3 regions of the Sporosarcina sp. G11-34 genome follow, and region 1 is predicted to be linked to each of the others. Evidence: a T-box and tRNA genes for the amino acid it is inferred to sense, from the RefSeq annotation. Region 1 holds a T-box; the other regions hold tRNA genes.

Evidence for each region. A T-box is a leader RNA that pairs with one kind of tRNA and senses whether it is charged. The one in region 1 lies ahead of KSU66_RS15080 (valine--tRNA ligase), so its partner is inferred to be a tRNA-Val.
Region 2: it has a tRNA-Val gene. The T-box ahead of KSU66_RS15080 (valine--tRNA ligase) is inferred to sense a tRNA for this amino acid. The anticodon was not compared.
Region 3: it has a tRNA-Val gene. The T-box ahead of KSU66_RS15080 (valine--tRNA ligase) is inferred to sense a tRNA for this amino acid. The anticodon was not compared.

Annotation. Positions count from the first base shown of each region.
Region 1 covers NZ_JAHNZW010000010.1:79,396-86,452, forward strand. Annotated here, with positions in the region: gene KSU66_RS15070 (hypothetical protein) at 236-958, shown strand; T-box leader at 1,185-1,436, shown strand; gene KSU66_RS15080 (valine--tRNA ligase) at 1,498-4,143, shown strand; gene KSU66_RS15085 (type IV pilus modification PilV family protein) at 4,476-4,952, shown strand; partial or broken gene KSU66_RS21455 (prepilin-type N-terminal cleavage/methylation domain-containing protein) at 4,968-5,060, shown strand; gene KSU66_RS15090 (hypothetical protein) at 5,070-5,429, shown strand; gene KSU66_RS15095 (hypothetical protein) at 5,443-6,861, shown strand; gene KSU66_RS15100 (ATP-grasp domain-containing protein) at 7,049-7,057, opposite strand, start outside.
Region 2 covers NZ_JAHNZW010000001.1:355,541-362,597, forward strand. Annotated here, with positions in the region: gene KSU66_RS01645 (M42 family metallopeptidase) at 1-258, opposite strand, end outside; gene KSU66_RS01650 (aldehyde dehydrogenase) at 348-1,736, opposite strand; gene KSU66_RS01655 (Gfo/Idh/MocA family protein) at 1,843-2,781, opposite strand; gene KSU66_RS01660 (hypothetical protein) at 3,153-3,299, shown strand; gene KSU66_RS01665 (DNA-3-methyladenine glycosylase family protein) at 3,349-4,203, opposite strand; tRNA gene KSU66_RS01670 (tRNA-Val) at 4,332-4,404, shown strand; gene KSU66_RS01675 (hypothetical protein) at 4,658-5,008, opposite strand; gene KSU66_RS01680 (hypothetical protein) at 6,126-6,686, shown strand.
Region 3 covers NZ_JAHNZW010000006.1:232,910-239,966, reverse strand. Annotated here, with positions in the region: gene KSU66_RS10745 (S8 family serine peptidase) at 1-1,817, shown strand, start outside; gene KSU66_RS10740 (MOSC domain-containing protein) at 1,936-2,643, shown strand; gene KSU66_RS10735 (FAD-dependent monooxygenase) at 2,677-3,465, opposite strand; tRNA gene KSU66_RS10730 (tRNA-Val) at 4,097-4,169, opposite strand; gene KSU66_RS10725 (hypothetical protein) at 4,392-4,535, opposite strand; gene KSU66_RS10720 (Gfo/Idh/MocA family protein) at 4,680-5,618, shown strand; gene KSU66_RS10715 (aldehyde dehydrogenase) at 5,691-7,057, shown strand, end outside.

The DNA.
Region 1 (7,057 bases):
TCCTGCGGGGTCTCATCTGTCCCGCTAATCCCACAGGAGACGCCGCCTTCCACTTCAATCAACTGATGATAGACCATTTCATTGTAGTAGCAAAGGGCTTTAATCGATTAAATTTAAAAAAGAGGACAATTCGTTTGAGTTTGAACGAATTGACCCCTTTTTTAGTTACTATCATCTTCTAACTAGTAACCCTAATGCATACAATTGTTTGTGAAGGAATAGGAGGAGATACTAAATGAAAACAGTCCAATGGCAGATGCAAGAAAACTTTAAATTCCCGGCCTCTACTGGCGTGCCAACAGGTGTAGAAACAGTTAAAGTGACTCCGAGATTTACAATAGACAGAACAGAAGCCTCTGTGAGGTTAACTGGTATTTATCATCTTGCTGTAAATGTTGAATTTGACGGTGAAGTGAACGAACTGTCTGAACGGATCGAAGATGAAGACGTTATATTTATTGATGATGTTGATACTCAAGGAGAAACTGGATACTTTGAATACGCAATTCCATTTAACATCGATTTACCGCCAGAAGCGGATGATCCTTTGAATATTGTTACGACGAATGCTGTGTGTGAACAGAACGGACAAGGTGCTCTGGGCTTAATTTGGGATGTGGAATGTTCATACAGGCAAGTCATTATCGTGCAAGAAGAAAGTCCAGAGCAAAAATCGGCTCACGCAGAAGCAAAATTAACTGCAAAGGCAGATCTTGAAGCCGAAGAAAAATCAGAACCAGAAAAAGAATCCAAAGTAGTATTGAAGACGGAATCAGCAGCGGAATCAAAAACTGAAAACGAGCCAGTTCTAGAACAAGAAGAAGCCACCGAAATCCTACTAGAGACTGTGAGCTTTACTGAGAAAGATGAAGTGTTAGCGTTTTTAATGGGTCTAGAAGATGCTTATTCGGCAACTTCGTTTCGTTCAAATGATGTCCCTGTGCAAAGCGAAAGCTAATCCGGCAAGAACACAAAGTAATAAAAAGTCTCCCGCTGTGGGGATAATTAATAATCTGATTAACTGAAAAACTGCAATAGGCAACATAATGTTTTTGCAGTAACATCTTGTTCTTCGGAGCCAAGGCGGTAATAAATATGGATTATATCCTTTTCTCATAACACAATCCTTTCGTGATATACTTGACGTCTATAGCACTATTCCGTTATAATTGAATCAACTGCATAATGATGCGATGAACGGGATAGTATGTGAAACTGTTTTCTACAGAGAAGGGACCAATGCTGAAAGGCCCTGTAAATAGGTCATTGAATGTCACCCGTGAGCAGTTTTCGTGAACATGATGAATTCCTAATTGGAAAACCATCACTTAAAGTAGCGAAAACCGGTTTGAAGCCGTTAGATAATTTTTGAGGTGTACATTTATTTGATGTGCACGAATAAAGGTGGTACCGCGAACAGCTCCTTCGTCCTTTTTAAGGCGAATGGAGTTTTTTTATGGAAAAAAATAATTAGTTGGAAATAGGGAGGAACTTATTATGTCAAAAGACGAATTAACGATGCTGACAAAGTACGATCCGCTGTCGATTGAAAAAGGACGTTATGAGTGGTGGCTTAAAGGTAAATACTTTGAAGCACAACCTGAAAGTGATAAAGAACCATATACGATTGTAATTCCACCACCAAACGTAACGGGGAAACTTCATCTTGGACATGCTTGGGATACAACATTACAAGATATTTTAATTCGCATGAAGCGCATGCAAGGATATGATGCACTTTGGCTTCCAGGAATGGACCATGCGGGAATCGCAACACAAGCACGTGTTGAACAACGCCTACGTACTGAAGGGAAATCACGCTATGATTTAGGACGCGAGAAATTCATAGAAGAAACATGGAACTGGAAAGAAGAATACGCATCACATATACGTGATCAGTGGGGGAAACTTGGCCTCGGACTTGATTATACACGTGAGCGTTTTACGCTAGATAAAGGATTATCAAAAGCTGTTCAAGAAGTCTTTATTACAATGTATAATAAAGGTCTCGTTTACCGCGGTGAATACATTATTAACTGGGACCCTAAAACAAAAACTGCCTTATCTGATATTGAAGTAATTCACGAAGATGTGCAAGGTGCATTCTATCATATGCGTTACCCACTTACAGATGGAACTGGCAGCATCGAAATTGCGACAACACGTCCTGAAACAATGCTTGGAGATACTGCAGTTGCGGTACATCCGAAAGATGAACGTTACAAACATCTTGTCGGAAAAATGATTACATTACCGATTATTGGCCGTGAAATTCCAATCATTGCAGATGATTATGTTGATATGGAATTTGGTAGCGGTGCAGTGAAAATTACACCAGCACACGATCCAAATGACTTTGAAATTGGAAATCGTCATAATTTAGCACGTATCCTTGTGATGAACGAAGATGGATCTATGAATAATCTTGCTGGAAAATATGAAGGCATGGATCGTTTTGATTGCCGTAAAGAAATTGTTAAAGACCTACAGGAAAGTGGCGTTCTCTTTGAAATTGAAGAGCATCTACATTCGGTTGGTCATTCAGAACGAAGCGGCGCGGTTGTAGAGCCTTATTTATCAACACAGTGGTTTGTTAAAATGCAACCACTTGCGGATCAGGCAATCGACCTTCAAAAAGGCGAAGACAAAGTTACCTTCGTCCCAAGTCGTTTCGAAAACACTTATTTACGATGGATGGAAAATGTCCATGACTGGTGTATTTCACGACAATTATGGTGGGGTCACCGAATTCCGGCTTGGCATCATAATGAAACAGGCAAAATTCATGTTGGTCATGAAGCGCCTGCAGATATTGAAAACTGGAATCAAGATGAAGACGTATTAGATACTTGGTTCTCATCAGCATTATGGCCGTTTTCTACAATGGGTTGGCCAGATACTGAAAACGAGGAATTCAAACGCTATTACCCAACAGATGCACTCATTACAGGATATGATATTATATTCTTCTGGGTATCACGCATGATATTCCAAGGCATCGAATTCACAGGAGAACGTCCGTTTAAAGATGTATTAATTCACGGGCTCGTTCGAGATGAACAGGGACGCAAAATGTCCAAATCACTCGACAACGGTGTCGACCCAATGGATGTTATCGATAAATATGGGGCGGATGCGTTACGTTATACACTTTCAACAGGAGGAGCACCTGGACAAGATATCCGTTTCTCAATTGAAAGAGTAGAGGCGACGTGGAACTTTGCCAATAAAATCTGGAATGCTTCTCGTTTCGCATTAATGAATATGGACGGCATGACATTCGATGAAATTGATTTGACAGGTAAGAAATCAGTTGCCGATACATGGATTTTAACGCGCTTAAATGAAACGATTGCGCAAGTAACAAATCAAGCCGAGAAATATGAGTTCGGTGAAGTAGGGCGCTCATTGTACTCATTCATCTGGGATGACCTTTGTGACTGGTACATCGAGATGGCCAAACTACCATTGTACGGAGAAGACGAAGATGCGAAGAAGATGACGCGTTCTGTTCTTGCGTATGTTCTTGATAATACGATGCGTCTACTTCACCCGTTCATGCCGTTCATTACGGAAGAGATTTGGCAGAACTTACCGCATGAAGGCGAATCGATTACGATTGCTGCATGGCCGGTTGTAGATGAGTCGCTTTCAGATAAAGAGCGCGCATCTGAAATGAAATTGCTAATGGATATTATTCGTTCAGTTCGAAATATCCGTGCAGAAGTAAATACGCCGATGAGTAAAGAAGTTCCTTTATATATTTCAACAAGGGACGAGGCAACGGCGGGAATCTTAGAAGCAAATCGTATGTACATCAATCGTTTCTGTAATCCAGAAACACTAACAATCGGTAAAGATATTTCAGCACCAGGCAAATCAATGTCCGCAATCATCACAGGCGCAGAATTATTCCTACCGCTTGAAGGATTACTAAACATTGACGAAGAGCTTGCTCGTTTAACGAAAGAGCTTAAGAAATGGCAAAGCGAAGTGAAACTTGTTCAAGGTAAATTAGCGAACGAACGATTCGTATCTAATGCACCTGAAGCAGTAGTAGCTGAAGAGCGTGCGAAAGAACAAGATTATCTAGAGAAATACGCTACGGTTGAGAAGCGTATGAAGGAATTGAAAGAGATTTAATTAAGAAGGTTGACCCCTGTTGCTTAGTGCAATGGGGGATTTTTTTGTTTTGGAAATCTGTTTTAGTGTGAGGTTGTCTGGTCAGGTTAAAATATATAGTAAATTGGTTTTGAGTTTTTAAAAACAATATACATAAAAAGTCGTGTATGATTGAATATTATTAAAATAGTCTTTGCTTAAAATTGTCCGAGTATGGTAATATAGGTTTATATTACTTTGATATTACCTTTAATGTGCTAGGTTAGTAGGTATAATGAATTATTATTAATGGTGTTATTATTTATAGACAGGCCATTGTACGTGAAACTATGTTCAGTAAGGTGGGGTAGGCTGTGAAAAAGTATCTTCAAAATGAAAAAGGGCTGACACTTGTCGAGGTATTAGCAACCCTCGTCATATTAGGCATAGTCTTTGTAGGAATCATGAATATTTTCCCGCAGATGACATTATTTAATGCGAAAACGTATACAAAGCTTGATACAATGAATCTCGCACGGCAGGAAATGGCGGATATTAAATCAAATGAAATGATACTGTCAGAAGAAACGCCTTTAGTTAAGTTTACTGAATCCATTAGTGGAATCGACTATTCAAGTCCCGAAGGTCCAAAAAAGGAAAATGAAGAAGACTATTATGAATTTACTAAAGAAAATGCAGATAACGGATACAAATATGAATTACGTTTCTTTACTAATCCAGACTTCGATGGAGACATCAATACACCTGCACTTCATAAAATTCACTTAATAATAAAAAAGGAACAAAATATTTTAAGCAGCGAAATTTACGGGTATGTGGAAATAAAATAGGTTTTAGTATTGGAGGTGTGGGATATCAATAATAAATATTTGAGGAATCAAAATGGAATAACGCTAGTTGAACTTCTAGCTACACTTCTGATATCTTCTCTGGTTTTTATTATTCTAATGACAACAATATCAATTGGTTTTAAATATAATATTTCCGAATCAAAAAAAGTTCGACTACAGCAGGAAGCGAACCTAGTTATTGCAACGATTACAAATAAGCATCGTCTGGGAGAGTGTTACAACTTAGATGAAAAGGACAAGAAGTTATATTTTTATAAATGCGATTCCGATGAAAATATGATTCTAGAAGGTAGTGTAACAGGAAATAAATTCAATTATGAAGTTGATACAAGTGAGTTTTCAGGGTATCCCAAAAAAGATAATTTGGAACTAAAACTAATCGTTATTGATCCAGATAATAGTAATCTAAAAGTAGAGATTCAATCTACAATATCTAGGATTAAAACAGACAATTAAGGAGGGAATAAAAATGGGTAGGTTGCAAGATGAACGTGGGTACACGCTGGTAATCGTCTTATTAATGATTGTCTTATTTTTAAGCATTTCGACGGTATTTATTAAAACGTCACTAAGTCATGCGCAACAGGAAAAATCTGTAGATAATAATAATCATGCAGTGGTTGCGGCAGAGATGGGAATAGAAAGATATTCAAAAGAGGTTCAATTTGAGCTCAAGAAAGAATTTAGGACTTTACATGCACAAGCAATTAATAAAATGAAGAAAATCGAAGAAGAAGTAAAAAAATATCCTGGAAATAATCATATCTATATTACTTGTGAGAGTAAAGTTGATGTTGAAGCTTGGATAAATTGTAATATTAACGAGCTTGAAAAAGAACTTACTAATGAATTGAATAATTCGATTCAAACCTATTTAACTGAAGTTGAAAATACTAAGAAGGAAATAAAAATTGATAAAGACTTGATTTATTCAGTTGAAAAATTTGGCTTTGACGTTGATGCTAGTAATGATGATGAAATCCACTTAATTCTTCATGTAGTTGGAAAAAAAGGTTCGTCAAATGGAAAATTACTTACAAGTAAGCTTACGCTACCAAATCCAAATTTTTTAGACCCTGAAGAGACAGTGAATGTAGAGACTATTGTAGGTTCAAAAATCGAGAAACTTACTGATTTTTTCCCGCAATTATCGGATAAAGTGCTGAGTAAATGCCCTGTTTTGCCAGTGAAAAATATGCCTCCATGTGAATATACCGGTGAATTAACTACTAGTTACTTAAAAAAAATTAAAGACCAAGGATTCGATAGTTCCTTTTATATTAGGGCATCAAAATATCCAAATCAATTAAACAGTTTCAGTGGATTTGGTATTCCGTTATATGCTTTGGAAGGGGAGATTATTAGCGAACCTAACCTAAATAGTGCAACAAATATTAGTATGTATTATAAAGGTATCTTGGATTTAAAAAACACGAATAATCATTCGAATCATAACTTTTTCATGGCAGAAATAATAACATTGCATAATAATCAAAATGTTATTGATAATACTTTAATTGTAGTTGGGAATGAGAAGAAGAGTGTATTTACAGCACCAAAGATAATGATTGGCAATGGCTCCAAATTATGTGTTAATCTAGATGGTGTTACACCAAACCCTTCTGATTTATTTAAAAAAATTAGTCATAAAGATTACCTTTCAGTGGAGGGAACCGGAAAAATTTATCTTTATTCAAGTAAGCATGTTGAAGAAGATACTAAATACAATACTTCAAATGTAAAATATTATAATGATCCATCCAAATTTTTAAGTGCCTGCGGTGTAGGAGTATCATACTCAACAGGGGGTTCAGAATATATAACGATACCTAGTATAATAGATTCTATTAGTGATGATATGGATATGGAAGTAGAATACAAACCATAAGAATTATCTAGTAATAGTGAATACTCGACGAAGGTAATCTACACGTAATTATCAGACCAACCCACTTAACGATGAAAAATACAACAATCCAACAATTGAAGTGAAATGAAAAAATGAAAGAAGTCATCCTATAGTTTCGGGGTGACTTTTTTATATGAATTTATTATTGTCGAATAAAGCATTTGGATCAGTAACT
Region 2 (7,057 bases), on a different contig from region 1:
ACCATTCGACTTAACTTCTTTTACCATTGCACCTAGTGTATCCGTATGAGCAGTAAGTAAACGATGCCGTGACGTATCAGTTCCTTCAATTGTTGCGATTACAGCACCTTTATTTGTCTTTTTATAAGAAACGCCAATCTCATCAAATTCCTTCGCAATTAACGCCATTACATTAGCAGTGTAACCAGAAGGACTTGGTGTTTCGACAAGCCTTTTGAGTAGTTCAATTGTCTGCTCTTTTTTAAATATAACTGACATGGTCATTTCCCCTTTTCATACCTGAATACTTCTCTATAAGTACAGTATACTTTTTATTGACAATAAAAGAAAAGAAAAGCCGCACTACATTATCGAAGTAGCGGCTTTACAAACTTTAGTTTATTTCCATATGGAGGTAGCGCGAGTCGCATTGGAATCTTCGTGCTTCGCTGCATAATTGCCTTTGCATGAGTGAAAACTTCAAAACTATATTTACCGTGATATGCATTTATCCCAGAAGTTCCAACACCACCAAAAGGCAAATTCGTATTGCCGACATGAGACACCGTATCATTAATACATCCGCCGCCAAACGGTAAACTTTCAATGAAATAATTTGCTGCTTCCTCATTTTCAGTAAACATATACGCGGACAACGGTTTCGGTAACTGACGAATACGATGTATGGCCTCAGCGAGATTGTCGTATTCTAATATGGGTAAGATTGGCCCAAAGATTTCGTCCTCCATCGATTGGCTTTCCCAGGTCACTTTGTCGAGTATCGTCGGTTCAATATATAAACTCGAGCGATCAAAATCACCGCCATGAATAACTTTCGGCCACTCCTTCTCAATTATTGCTACAAGGCGATCAAATTGACGTTCATTGATAATACGGCCGTAGTCTTGGCTTTTGGAAGGTCTTTCGCCATAAAACTTCTGAATCGTTTCAATTACTTTGTCGATAAATTCAGCCTTCACTGAATGATGAACAAGTAGGTAATCAGGTGCAACGCAGGTCTGTCCAGTGTTTAGAAACTTTCCCCATACAATCCGTTCAGCTGCATTTGTGAGATTGGCAGTTTGGTCCACTATCGTCGGACTTTTCCCGCCTAGTTCAAGCGTTACCGGCGTCAATCTTTCTGCAGCGGCCTTCATTACAACTTTTCCAACTGCAACACTGCCCGTGAAGAATATATAATCAAAAGGTGCATGAATGAGTGCAGAAGTCTCTTCTCGTTCCCCTTCAACAACCCGAATATATGAAGGAGAAAAAGTTTCTGAAATTATTTTATTCACAATCTTTACTGTGTGGATTGCTGCCTTAGAAGGCTTTACAATTGCACAATTACCGCCGACAATCGCACCGACAAGTGGCTCCATTAGAAGTTGAAATGGATAATTAAATGGGCCTATAATTAGGACCGATCCGTAGGGTTCGCGCACAACAAAGCTTTTGGCCGGTTGTAGATGAACAGGCGTCTTTGCAGACTTAGGCTTCATCCATACATCTATATTATTAAGCATTTCCTTAATGCTTGATAGAACAAATCCAATTTCGGTTACGTATGATTCAAATGGGCTCTTTCCCAAATCCTTTTGTAGCGCCTCAATAATTTCTTCCTCATTTTCAACAATTGCGTCTCGTAATTTTATAAGCATTTCCTTACGAAATTCCGGACTCTTTGTCACCCCAGTGAAATACAATTCGTGCTGTGCGGCAATCATTAATTCAACATCTTTACTCGTGAAATTCATCGTCTCTCCTCCATTCTATTTGTACGTTACATTGTTTACTAGACTCCTAGAAAAAGACAAAATGTTATACCATTATATAATTTCACATGTGATTCAACTTTTTATATTACGTGAGTAACTCATCAATAAGCCTTTGGATAACTAGTCCCTCTGAGAAAGGTACTAAAAGTGCTTCTTCTCCTCGTGCTGATGAAATACACTCTTCCACAAGGTTCTTTACTGAATCAAAGGAAGTCAATATCTCGAAAGGACTGTCTTTTAGTGCCACACTAAGTTCGGACCAATTGCGCAGTTTTAAAACGCCTTCAGTTCCATATACTGTGTAAGACAGTTCTTCTTGCTGTCCAATGCCGGTTAGTCCATTTAATAGGACTGGAATCTGATTTTCTGTTTCGCCAATTGCAAGGACGCTTGTTTCGGACAACAGCTGATCACCCGGGTAAATCGTTTTATGTTCATGGATCGATATGTTCCCGAACATTCTGTACATAAGTTGAAAATAATGCGGGAAAACTTCCCGTGTAAATCCACCTTGTTCACGCGAACCAATCCACGGATTCTGTTGCCAAAGTCGTGGCCAATGTGGAAAGTATGTACTCAGTTCGACACGAACGATATCGCCCACAGTTCCCTTATTGACAAGTTCTAACATATGCCTTGCCGACGGACTGTACATGAGTGGAAAATGCATCGCGGTTTGACACTGACTTTTTTCTGCAACTTGTGCCATGATTTCTCCATCAATTTCATCATGTGCGAGTGGCTTTTCGCAAAGAACATTTAAGCCTGCCTGAATCGCTAATTCACTAAGCGATGCATGAGACACTGGTGGTGTACCGATATATACCCAGTTCGGTTTTAGAGATAACACTTCTTCATATGAAGATGCCACGCGAAGATTATATGTATCAGCCATTTCAGTTAGCCTTTGCCTGTTTTCATCAAATAACACAACGATGTCAGCGTTATTGTTCTCCATAAGTTGCTTAATAATTCGTTCACCGACAATTCCGGTTCCAACTACTGCAAATGTAATTTTTGTCAAAAGAATCACTCCTATTTATTGGGATCAACACCGAAATATGATTTTGACAAGTATTAATGAGCATCTATACAAACCGTTGATTTTCGTTCCGAGCGGACGCTTTCCACTACAATCAACTAGAAATCGTATTCATTAGCTCAACATATACAGTTTTATAATCAAGTAAAGACTTTCGTGTTAATAACTCTATTGATTAAACAAACATGCCTAAGCGTTGCCTATTATACCGTAGTTACGCTTCTGCTAAATGAAATTAAATGGTTACTAAAAAAAGTAGGCCTTCCAAATCTTTTTTGCCCGATTATGGTTTTCATTATAACACTTAGGGTTAAATCATGTTTACTACAACAAGCGATTGAGGAGGAAATATAATGACAACTACAGAAACTTGGTGGGAAGAAATTTTCGAAGGAGACCTCGCCCTTGGCATTAACAAGGAGAGATTTGCTGAACTAGAAAATGAGAATTTCCTCTATTTTGAAGGGGAAGAAATTGAAGAAGATAAACTGTATTCGTAACGTTAACAATCCAGCCTGTACCTATTGCAAGTAGGGCCAGGCTGTTCTCTTATTCTATACTTCTCCAAAGATAAAGTGCCGCATAGCTCAGATACGGTGTCCAATCTGGAAAGTGAGCCGCAATTTCTTCTTTTGACGGTTTCTGATCCATTTCCCATAAAGTTTTCAGTGCATTTTGCAAGCCAATATCCGCAAGTGGAAAAAGATTTGGCCGTCCTAGGCCAGACATAAGGAATCCTTGGGCAGTCCATGGACCAATCCCACGATACGATGTTAACTCTGCTGTTACTTCATCGTCTCCTAGATACTTGAACTTATTTAAATCTAGCGCACCACTTGCTATCGCTTGTGACACCCCAATCATATACTCTGCTTTACGCGCGCTGAACTGCATCTCACGCAACGTAGCAACGTCCAGTTCCGCAGTTATTTCAGGCGACGGATATCGCCATACACCATCCGTTTCGGTTCCAAAAGTTTCAACAAAACGCATCGACAATGTATTCGCAAACGACATATTCAGCTGTTGGTGAATAATACTTCTTATTAATGTTCCATAAAGCGAGAAACTTCGGACAAGCGGTGTACCTTCATGTTCTTTAAATATCGGGGCCAAGTCTGTTTCCATAAAGTGCGAACTGATTCCTTCGAGAGATTGATTGAAGTGGAAGTTTGTTTTTACTTTCTCGATTTGCATTTCGTCCAGTGCCCCGTCTAAGATAAATGAAGGAAGCTCATTCGTACCCGTTGCCAGTAGTTTTACAATATTCCCCTCTTCCATAGGAATACGTATAGAACGATTCAAGACATCGACTGAATTCAAAGGATCACCAGAAAGTCGCTCAAGAGCACGATCAAAGTCATATTTAAATGGAAGTATTATTTTAGTTTCTATTACTTTCACCTTTTCTGTTTACTATTTGTGCCGTTATTATACTACTAATAAAGTTATTACGGAAAAGGGTTGACTTACTGAGTGGGTTTGCTATAATAGAGTTTGTCCAGTAAGCAGGACATAAACATTTTAATGTCGGTTTCGTAGCTCAGCTGGGAGAGCGCTACCTCGACAAGGTAGAAGTCGGGGGTTCGAGCCCCTCCGAGACCATAGGGTTTAGACCCTCAAGAACGCTGTAGGAACACGGTTTTCTTGTAAAAACACCACCTCTTCGGAGGTGGTGTTTTTTGTTGTTTATTTATTAATCGTCCCACCCAACACCTTATTTAAATAAAGTTATTAAAGGGTTATCGATTTCAATTAATCCAAGTGATAATTTAGTTGAACTAATTGTTGTTTTTCGAAACGACCTTCAGTTATCGTGAAGTATTTACCCAATCGATTTATGAATACGCTTAGTTTTTTATTGGTATACCACATTTTTTTCCACAGGAGTATCTTCTTCGAGTTCCTTTATTAACAGGAGTAGTTCCAGAGCACTCATTGTCGGCAGACTTTCCAATAAGATCATCGCAGATTCAAAAATTTTAAATTCAAAAGTTTTAATCTCCCCTTCAACATGAAATTCCGAACCAATTTGTTCTAACAAATAAATCTTAATAATGAATGGCTCCGCAAAATCCACAACAGGGTCCATATTTCTAGTAAGAATTAAAAATCCCAAATCCTCCATATTCTCGTTTTTTATTCCCGTATATATCTGCATATTTTCCAAAAGGCAATCTGATATGATTACATTGAAATCTTCTTTCATCTTTATCTCCCCCATTTTTCTTTATTAATACATTATCCATAAGCTAACTCTACTACGTTTAAGCGAATATATAAAATGCAGAAAATCGATTTTCGAGCCCTTTTCCGATGTGAATATTGAATTGTGTATTTACTTAATCTATCTAATTAGGCAAAAAATTATCTTCAAAATCAAACTTGCTAGTTTTCAGGTTCTTGTTTTATTATTGAAAACGAAAAAAGTATGATCCATAACGGACCATACTTTTTTCTTCCTCCAAATAGTTATGGAGGCTGCACACGGAAAATTTTTGTTTTTCAAATACTACTTTACCGTACTGCTATGCTGCTTTAAAAATGTTCTTTTACTTGCTGACGATTAAAACGAATATCTCGTCAGTGACGTTCCACTTCTCTGACTGTTTTAATAAACTTTCTTCTAGCTAGGGGTTCACATCGTTCTAGTGTAGCTTTCTCCCTGTACAGCCAGTCTTCATATTGCACTTAAAACAAAAAACTTTACCGATACTGCTTGCTGTTAAATTCTTACTTGTTCTTAACGAAACCTCTAACTCTTGGTTCCCGACGAGTTTTCACCCCGCCAGCAAAGCAAATTTTCCGCCAAGGCTGTGCATTTCATCTTCGGAAGTCCACCGTAGGTTACTCGTCTACTGGTTTCATTCTTCAGTTGTTTCACCTTGTAGTTAGTATATACCCACCCCTCAATATTCTAAACCTACTTTTAAATAAATTTTTAAATTACTTTTTATTTATTATATTTACTACGTGAAACAATTTAAATTTACTTATTTTAATAATAAATATGAACGTCAAGGTTTTTTTACTGCTAACTATTTGTCTACTGTGGAAGGAGGCGTCTCCTGTGGGATTAGCGGGCAGTTGAGACCCCACAGGAGCATCTTTTTGCGACCTTTAAATTCATGTTCGGCTGGCCCTACGGAAAGCGCCAAGGAAAGATCGAACTATAACTCTCCGCACAGTCGACCTGGAACGCAAATCTATATTATTCAGATTTTAATGCAAAATACTTAATAATAATAATAGGAAGCCTATTACTTTTTTCTTCATATCATATAAAGACTAAAGATCTTGAAAAATAGCGAAAAGGAGCGATTACGGTGTATTTCACTAAAGAAATACCTTCACATCCTAAGGATATTCGTCAATTTTTCGATACGTGGACAGCTACACATAAGTTAATGTTCGCAGCTTTAATGGCTGCAATTGCAACGGTTTTACAATCTGCTGGGGGAATGTTTCCAGGGGTTAGTTTTCTTATAAGCCTTCTTACAACAGCTCCTATATTGATAGGCTCACTCATTTCATTTAGATTGGGCGCAATGATTTATATGTTGACGACTTTTTTATTATTGATCATACAACCAAGCGAGTTAATATTTTTCCCCTTCACAACAGGATTGCTCGGACTATTCCTCGGATGGACATTACTTTTATTTAACCGACGAATAGAAATTATCGTTTCGAGTGGTACCTTATTATTTCTCGGTATGTGTATCCCATTATATCTATTCGCCTTTCCCGTTTTCGGCCCCACAATTCTCTCTTCGTTTAACATGACTGTTTTGGCATTTATCTTTAGCTTCTCACTACTCTATTGCTGGCTCTGGTTGGAAATAGGCTTGTTATTGTTGCGGAATATAAAAAACTTCTTATTATAAAACCACTTTAATTGTATGTAAATTTCTTGAGTTACAAGCTCATATAAATACGAAAAAAGCATGATCCCGGAGGATCATGCTTTTTTCTGCCCCAATACTAATGGGGTCTCGCACGGAAAATTTGTTAGTTCTTCATTTCACATTCACAAACTGTTCTTTCTGACGACTAACTATCAACCTCGTCAATGCAGTTTGACTGGTACGACTGTCTTCTTAAGCCAAATTTCGGCTAGGGGATCACATCTTACTTTGTGTGAATCTCACCTTCCACAGCCATCCTTCAAGTTGCACTTAAAACAAAAAACTTACCGCCTACTGCTAGATGATACACGATCGGCTCACTTTTACGGACTGAGCCTCCTGAAACCTAA
Region 3 (7,057 bases), on a different contig from region 1:
CCTTTTATGTAGTTACGAAAAACGATATCGCGGGACAACCTATCTCATTCAAATTAGCGCAAGATGGTTCATTCACATTCCCTATTTCAGCATTTGATGAAGAAACGGATACAGTGACAGTTCTCATTCAAGATGCTGCCGGAAATAAAGGTGAACAAGTGATTCACGTTGGAGAAATAGTTGAAAAGGATCTAGTCGAGTATTCTATCGATAAAAATAGCCTTTCACTTCAAACTGGCGATAAAGAAAGTTTAAAAGTAACAGAAACGACAACAAAACCGGATGGTACAATTGAAGAAAAAGACGTTACGTTGGAAGCAGAATTTACATCTGCTGATGAATTAGTTGCAACAGTAGCAAATGGTACTGTTACAGCAATTGCCGCGGGGACAACCGAAATCGCGGTAAGTTACAAAGAATTCGCCGCCATTGTTGCAGTTGAAGTGGCAGCAAAACCGGCACAAGATGAAGTTACTTATTCTGTCAGTAAAACGAATCTTACAATTGGTGTTGGCCAGCAAGAACAACTCTTCGTTACACAAACTATAACGAAAGCTGATGGCACAGTTGTTGAAAAAGATGTCACAGGAACAGCAAGCTATAACGTTGTCAATAATAAAGTTGCAACAATTCACAAAGGGCTTATTACGGCAGTCGCACCAGGTAAAACGCAAGCCCGTGTCATGATTCCAGGACAAGAGACTATTTATGTTTATCTTGAAGTGACGCAAGCTCCGCAGGATATGGTCACTTATTCGGTAAGTAAGAAAAATTTAACACTTGGTGTTGGCCAATCTGAACAGTTTTATGTCACGGAAACAACGACTAAGCCAGACGGTACAATCATTGAAAAAGATGTCACGGGAAATGGTAGCTACAACGCTGTCAATAACAAAGTTGTGACAGTTAAAAAAGGTCTTGTTACAGCGCATGCAGCCGGTAAAACGCAAGTGCGTGTAATGATACCAAATCAAGAAACAATCTTTGTATACGTTGAAGTTATGGAACTTCCGCAAGACATCGTCACATACACTGTGAACGAAACAAATGTGAAGATGGACATTGGCGAACAAGTGCAGTTGAAAGTAACTGAAACGACGCTGACGCCAGAAGGAAAAACAACAACTAAAGATACGACTGCAAAAGCGACATTCAAGGTGATTAACAATAAAATTGCGACCGTTCAAAAAGGTCTCGTTACTGCACATGCGTCAGGCAAAACGCAAGTATGGGTTACGATTCCAAATCAAGATTCAATTCTTGTGTATCTTGATGTAAAAGAAGTAGCGCAAGAACAAAAGTATACCGTTTCCGATATGGAAATCGCGGATCAAGTGAACACTAAGAAATTGAAGGAAATCTCTGTCGAAGTACCCGAAAACGATGAAGAAATCGTGATTGAATTTAACCCTCAAATTATGAAAATGATCGAAAAGTCCAAGAAGGACCTCATTCTTACTCGGGGTAAAAAGACGTTTAGATTCTCTGGAAAAGCTATTAAGGGATTGATTCAAGAAGCCGGCAATGGTGTTACAGTGACGTTAAGTAAAACTTCGGTACAATCAATCGATAAAGCTGTATCGGAAAACTTCGTACTCGGTCTCGCCAGTGGTACGGGTGATGAAAAAGTTTCGCTTGATACATTTAACGAGTCTATCGAAATTATACTTCCGATAGATCTGTCTAAAGTGAAAAAGACAAATAAGCTAGCTGTTCTTGACCTTAATGTGAATAAAACATTAAAAGCGAAATACAAAAAAGACGGACTTGAATTTACAGCGAACGGTGCTGGTAGCTTCGTAGTGATTAACGACTAAGCAAACAAAGATGGCTCTGGAATCCCAGGGCCGTTTTTGTTTGTAATAAGTATCTTGAACGTTCTGCCAGATTGTTGATAACTTTATAGTTAATTTAATTTAATTGGGGGGAATTCAAATGGATATTTCATTGGGCAAAGTATTAGTGGGACTACCTAAAATAATCGGTCAAAAAGATGCAGTACATCCGATGGATCGCGAGTGGGAAAGTGCAATTTTCAAAGAACTTATTGAAGAAGCAGTTTGGGTGGGAACAACAAAGTTGGATGGGGACGGCCAAGCAGATTTGAAAAATCATGGCGGACCAGAGAAAGCTGTGTTTGCCTATCCGTCAGAGCATTATACTTTTTGGTGTGAAGAGTACGGGATTACAGATATGAAGCAAGGCGGTGTGGGAGAGAACTTTTCGATGATAAATGTCACGGAAAAGGATATTGCGATTGGCGATACATTTGAAGTCGGAGGTGCAATCGTACAAGTTTCACAGCCGAGGCAACCGTGTTGGAAACCCGCACGCCGTTTCAAAATTAAAAATCTTGCACTTTTAATTGAAGATACGGGAAGGACTGGCTGGTATTTTCGCGTATTACAAGAAGGGTTTGTTGAGGAGGGGCAAAAATTTAAGTTGATAGATCGTCCCGTCCCCGAATGGACAATTGAAAAATGTAATCGTGTAATGCATATCGAAAAAGAAGATTTGGAGAAATCCGCCAATCTTGCCAAGTGTGAGTGGTTAGCTACCAATTGGAAAAGAACGTTGACGAATCGGGTTGAGAAAGGTGAACATCCCCAACTAAGTAAAAGAGTTTTCGGGCCAAACGAATAAAAAGTTATTTCAAATCGATATCAAATAGAAACTTTAACCGCCATAAAAAAAATTAGATGGGATGAAAGGAAACAAGAAGTCGCGGTTTGCGGCAAGTGGACGGAATGAAATCTGTGCAGCCCAACCAATCTGACGTGAAAGTGAAATTACTTTTTTAGTTCGTGCGACGCGCTGTTCTTCATAATGTTTTAGCGCGTGTTCAATAGTTTCCATATTTCCAATAGCATTGCCAAGCACGAGGGCATCTTCAATTGCTTGTCCGGCCCCTTGCCCCATATTAGGCGTAGTCGCGTGTGCAGCGTCGCCAAGTAAAACTACACGGCCGTACACAAATCGACGAAGTGGCTTAATATCCTGTATGTCATGATGAAGAATTTGTTCTTGATTGGTGTCACGAATTAAAGAAGGAACAAACTCCGGAAAATCTGAAAATAAATTGGCTAGTTCGTTCCGCTTTAATTGTTTGAAAAAAGCATCACGTTCTTTTACTTTCACGCATGCAAACCAATAGACATCCCCATTTTTTAAAGGCGCATATCCAAAGCGTCCATCTGTCGACCAAATCTCGCTTGATGTATGCGCGTGAACACGGTTCCTATTTTCTGTAATCCCTCTCCAACAAGTATAGCCCGCATATCTTGGCGCGGAATCGGGGACTAATTTTTTTCTGATCGGTGAATGGATGCCATCAGCCGCGATTAATAAATCAGCTGTTACTTGCTTTTCATCTTCAAAATATGCAGTTATATAGGTTTCTTTTTCTTGTATATCGATGCATTTTTTGTTATACGTAACCGTTCCAGACTGGAGGGATTCCACCACCAATAATCGCTATTTTCATCCCTGACACACCCTTTATTTTTCATGTTGTGATTATTGTAGCATTATATATGTTGAACTTATGATTTCTACATAATCCCCTAGCGCCGAGGGGGAGAGAGAAGGATTCTTTAGTTCGGCTTATATATACTTGCGCCCTGGGGATAGTTCGTCCAATCACTTTGTGAACCCGTCCATATAATAAGAAGAAGTCCGGCCGACTTAAAAGTGGTGAAGGGGGGAAAATATATGTGTTTTGAAGATGAACGACGGAGACGTCAAGTAGAGTTGATTTGCGAATGTCGGGAAGTACGATCGAACCGTGATAATAGAGACTTTTGTAATCGTAATCGCAGAGATGAATCCAGATGTCGATGCAATAGGTGTAACCGCAGACGAAATAACTTCTGTTGGTAAATGAATTGAAACGTAGCGAATAAAATAATATTTGCAGTTGCGTTTATAAAAAAGTGACCATTACTTCAAGTAGTGGTCACTTTTCATTTTACTACAAACTATGCTCATTTAAGTTCGGTGGATATCATAGTTAAAAATAAAAAAACACCACCTCCGAAGAGATGGTGTTTTGGAGAAGACCGCGTTCCGACGGTCTTCCTAAGGGTTTGGCACCCAATGGTCCCGATAGGGCTCGAACCTACGACTTCCACCTTGTCGAGGTGGCGCTCTCCCAGCTGAGCTACGGAACCGTTATTTTTGGAAGTGCATCTGTTTACTGCACAAGTTCTATTATAGCAAGCCTGAAAAAGAAGTCAACCCTTTTCGACAAACTCTTTTTTGGTAGTCAATTGAACAAAAATAAACAGGCCCGCGGTGAATTTAATAGGATTCTTTATTTAAACATATATCGCAATATCAAAAACAGCTATCCCACTCAATTTATTGGAATAGCCGTTTTTTATTAGTTTACACTAGTGGAGCTGTTCATCTTCAATTTCGTCCCTTGTGAAATAGAGGAAATTCTCTTCTTCCAGTTCAGCGAAGCGTTCTCTATTAATACCTAGGGCAAGATTGCCTTCGAAAATAGTTTCCCACCAAGTTTCAGTTGTTGTCATTGCATTTCCTCCTCGATTATCTATATTGTTAGAACTTTGTGTACCCTTAAAGTGATATAATACAAACGTGAAAAGAATGGAAGAACTAAGCTTCATATATCCATGTCTTAAGCAGTTAGAAGTCTATCAAAAGGGGCGATCTACATGGAAAAAGTTACATTTGCAATTGTAGGGACAGGAATTGTTGGCGAAAGAATTATTAACCAATTAGTAAGCAATGAGTCTGCAACGATTATTGCATTATTCGATGAAAACAAAACGCGACTTTCCGAAATGGCGAATACATATGGGCTAATTGCGGCATCCTCTTATGAAGAAATATTATCATTGAAGCCGGACTGGGTGTATATTGGCACACCGCCAGTTTCCCATGCGGTACTTAGCGAAAAGGCAATCGCGGCGGGATTAAATGTACTTTGTGAGAAACCGCTTGCACATGATGCGCTTGATGGTGAAGTTATGGCGAAAGCAGCTGTAGAGAGCGATGTTCATACAGCAATGCATTTTCCTTTAATGTACAAGCCGTCTGTTAGACATATGATGCATCTTGTGGAAGAAGGTGTTATTGGCGACGTTGTCCGTATCGAACTGTGTACATACTTTCCACACTGGCCACGTCTATGGCAACAAAACCCTTGGATTGGGTCACGTGAGCAAGGCGGCTTTACACGGGAGGTGTTCCCGCATTATTTTCAACTTATGTACAGAATGTTCGGTGAAATTTCAATTACGGACCATGAAACCGTCTATCCTAAAAATGAGTTACTTGCTGAAACAGGTGTCCTTGCAATTGGGAAGACAGAAAAACAGATTCCAGTATTATTAAATGGGCTCACGGGCATTGGACAAAAAGAAGAGCTCTCATACACAGTATATGGAACTGGAGGCGTTTTAAAACTGCGCAATTGGTCGGAACTTAGCATAGCCCAAAAAGACAGTCCTTTTGAAACATTGACTTCTTTCGAAACAGTAAAAACGCTTGTCGATGAGTGCGTGTTGGCAACTCAAAAAGAGGAAGCATTGCTAGTACCGTTTGCGGAAGGGCTTAAAGTTCAGAAATTAATCGATCATCTTTTAGCGTAATATGATGCTGTCGTTTGCATCATATTCACATTCTATCTATCATTAAGGGAATAACAGAATGGAGGGAACGTATTGAATTTCACAGCAAATGATGTTGAAACAATGATTACTTCCCAGCGAACGTTTTATTACAAAGGAAACACAAGGAGTGTAGCGTTTCGTAAAGAAATGCTTTTGAAGTTGAGAGCTACCATCATCGAAAATGAAGAGGCGATTATGAAGGCTCTTTATGGTGACTTAAGAAAAAGTTCATTTGAATCGTATGTCACCGAAATAGGTTTTGTCCTTGCAAGTATTTCAGACATGGTAAAAAACTTGGACAATTGGATGAAGCCAGAAACGGTAAAGACTCCAGTCCATTTACAGCCAGCGAAGAGTTTCGTTGTACGGGAGCCTTATGGGTCGGTGCTTATTATTGGACCGTTTAACTATCCCTTTCAGCTCGTTATGGAACCGCTTATCGGTGCGATTGCAGGTGGTAACTGTGCAATAGTAAAACCTTCGGAGACATCACTTCATACGGCACAAATTATTAAAAAATTACTCACGGAAACATTTCCACCAGAATATATTCGAGTCGTTGAAGGTGAGCGCGAAGAAACGTCGGCTCTTATTCATGCATCATTTGACTATATCTTTTTCACCGGGAGTATAGAAGTAGGGAAAGTAGTAATGAAGGCGGCTTCCGAAAGGCTTACGCCAATTACGCTTGAGCTTGGTGGGAAAAGTCCAGCAATTGTAGACCAAACCGCGGACCTGAAAAAAGCCGCGGAGCGCATTGTATGGGGGAAATTCGTTAACACGGGCCAGACATGTGTCGCACCTGATTATCTTCTTGTCCATCATTCCATCCAAGATGAATTTGTGCGAGAAGTAATTACAGTCATTCATAAATTTTACGGAGATGATGCGTCAAAAAGCTCCGATTATGGAAGGATTATTAATGAAGGTCATTTTGATCGTTTAGTAAATCTAATAAGGGAAGAACGTTCGCAAATTATTTACGGTGGCAATGTGAACCGTAAGGATTTGTATATTGAACCGACGCTGTTGGATGGGGTTTGGTGGAATAGCTTTTCGATGAAAGATGAAATATTTGGGCCTATACTACCTATTATTACGTATGATAATTTGGGCGAGGTTATTCACCAGCTACGCAAGTTTTCAAAGCCGTTGGCGGCATATATGTTTACTGAAAACGAAAAAGCCGCAGATTATTTTATAGGAAGTTTTCCGTTTGGCGGGGGATGTATTAATGATACAATTTCACATGTTGGAAATACGAATTTGCCATTTGGCGGGGTAGGCTCATCAGGCATGAATGCCTATCATGGCAAGGCTAGTTTTGATACGTTTACACACGCAAAATCATTAATGAAGAGAGATACTAAAGTACCAATGCGCCTTGCATTTCCACCGTATGGCAATAAATTAAAATT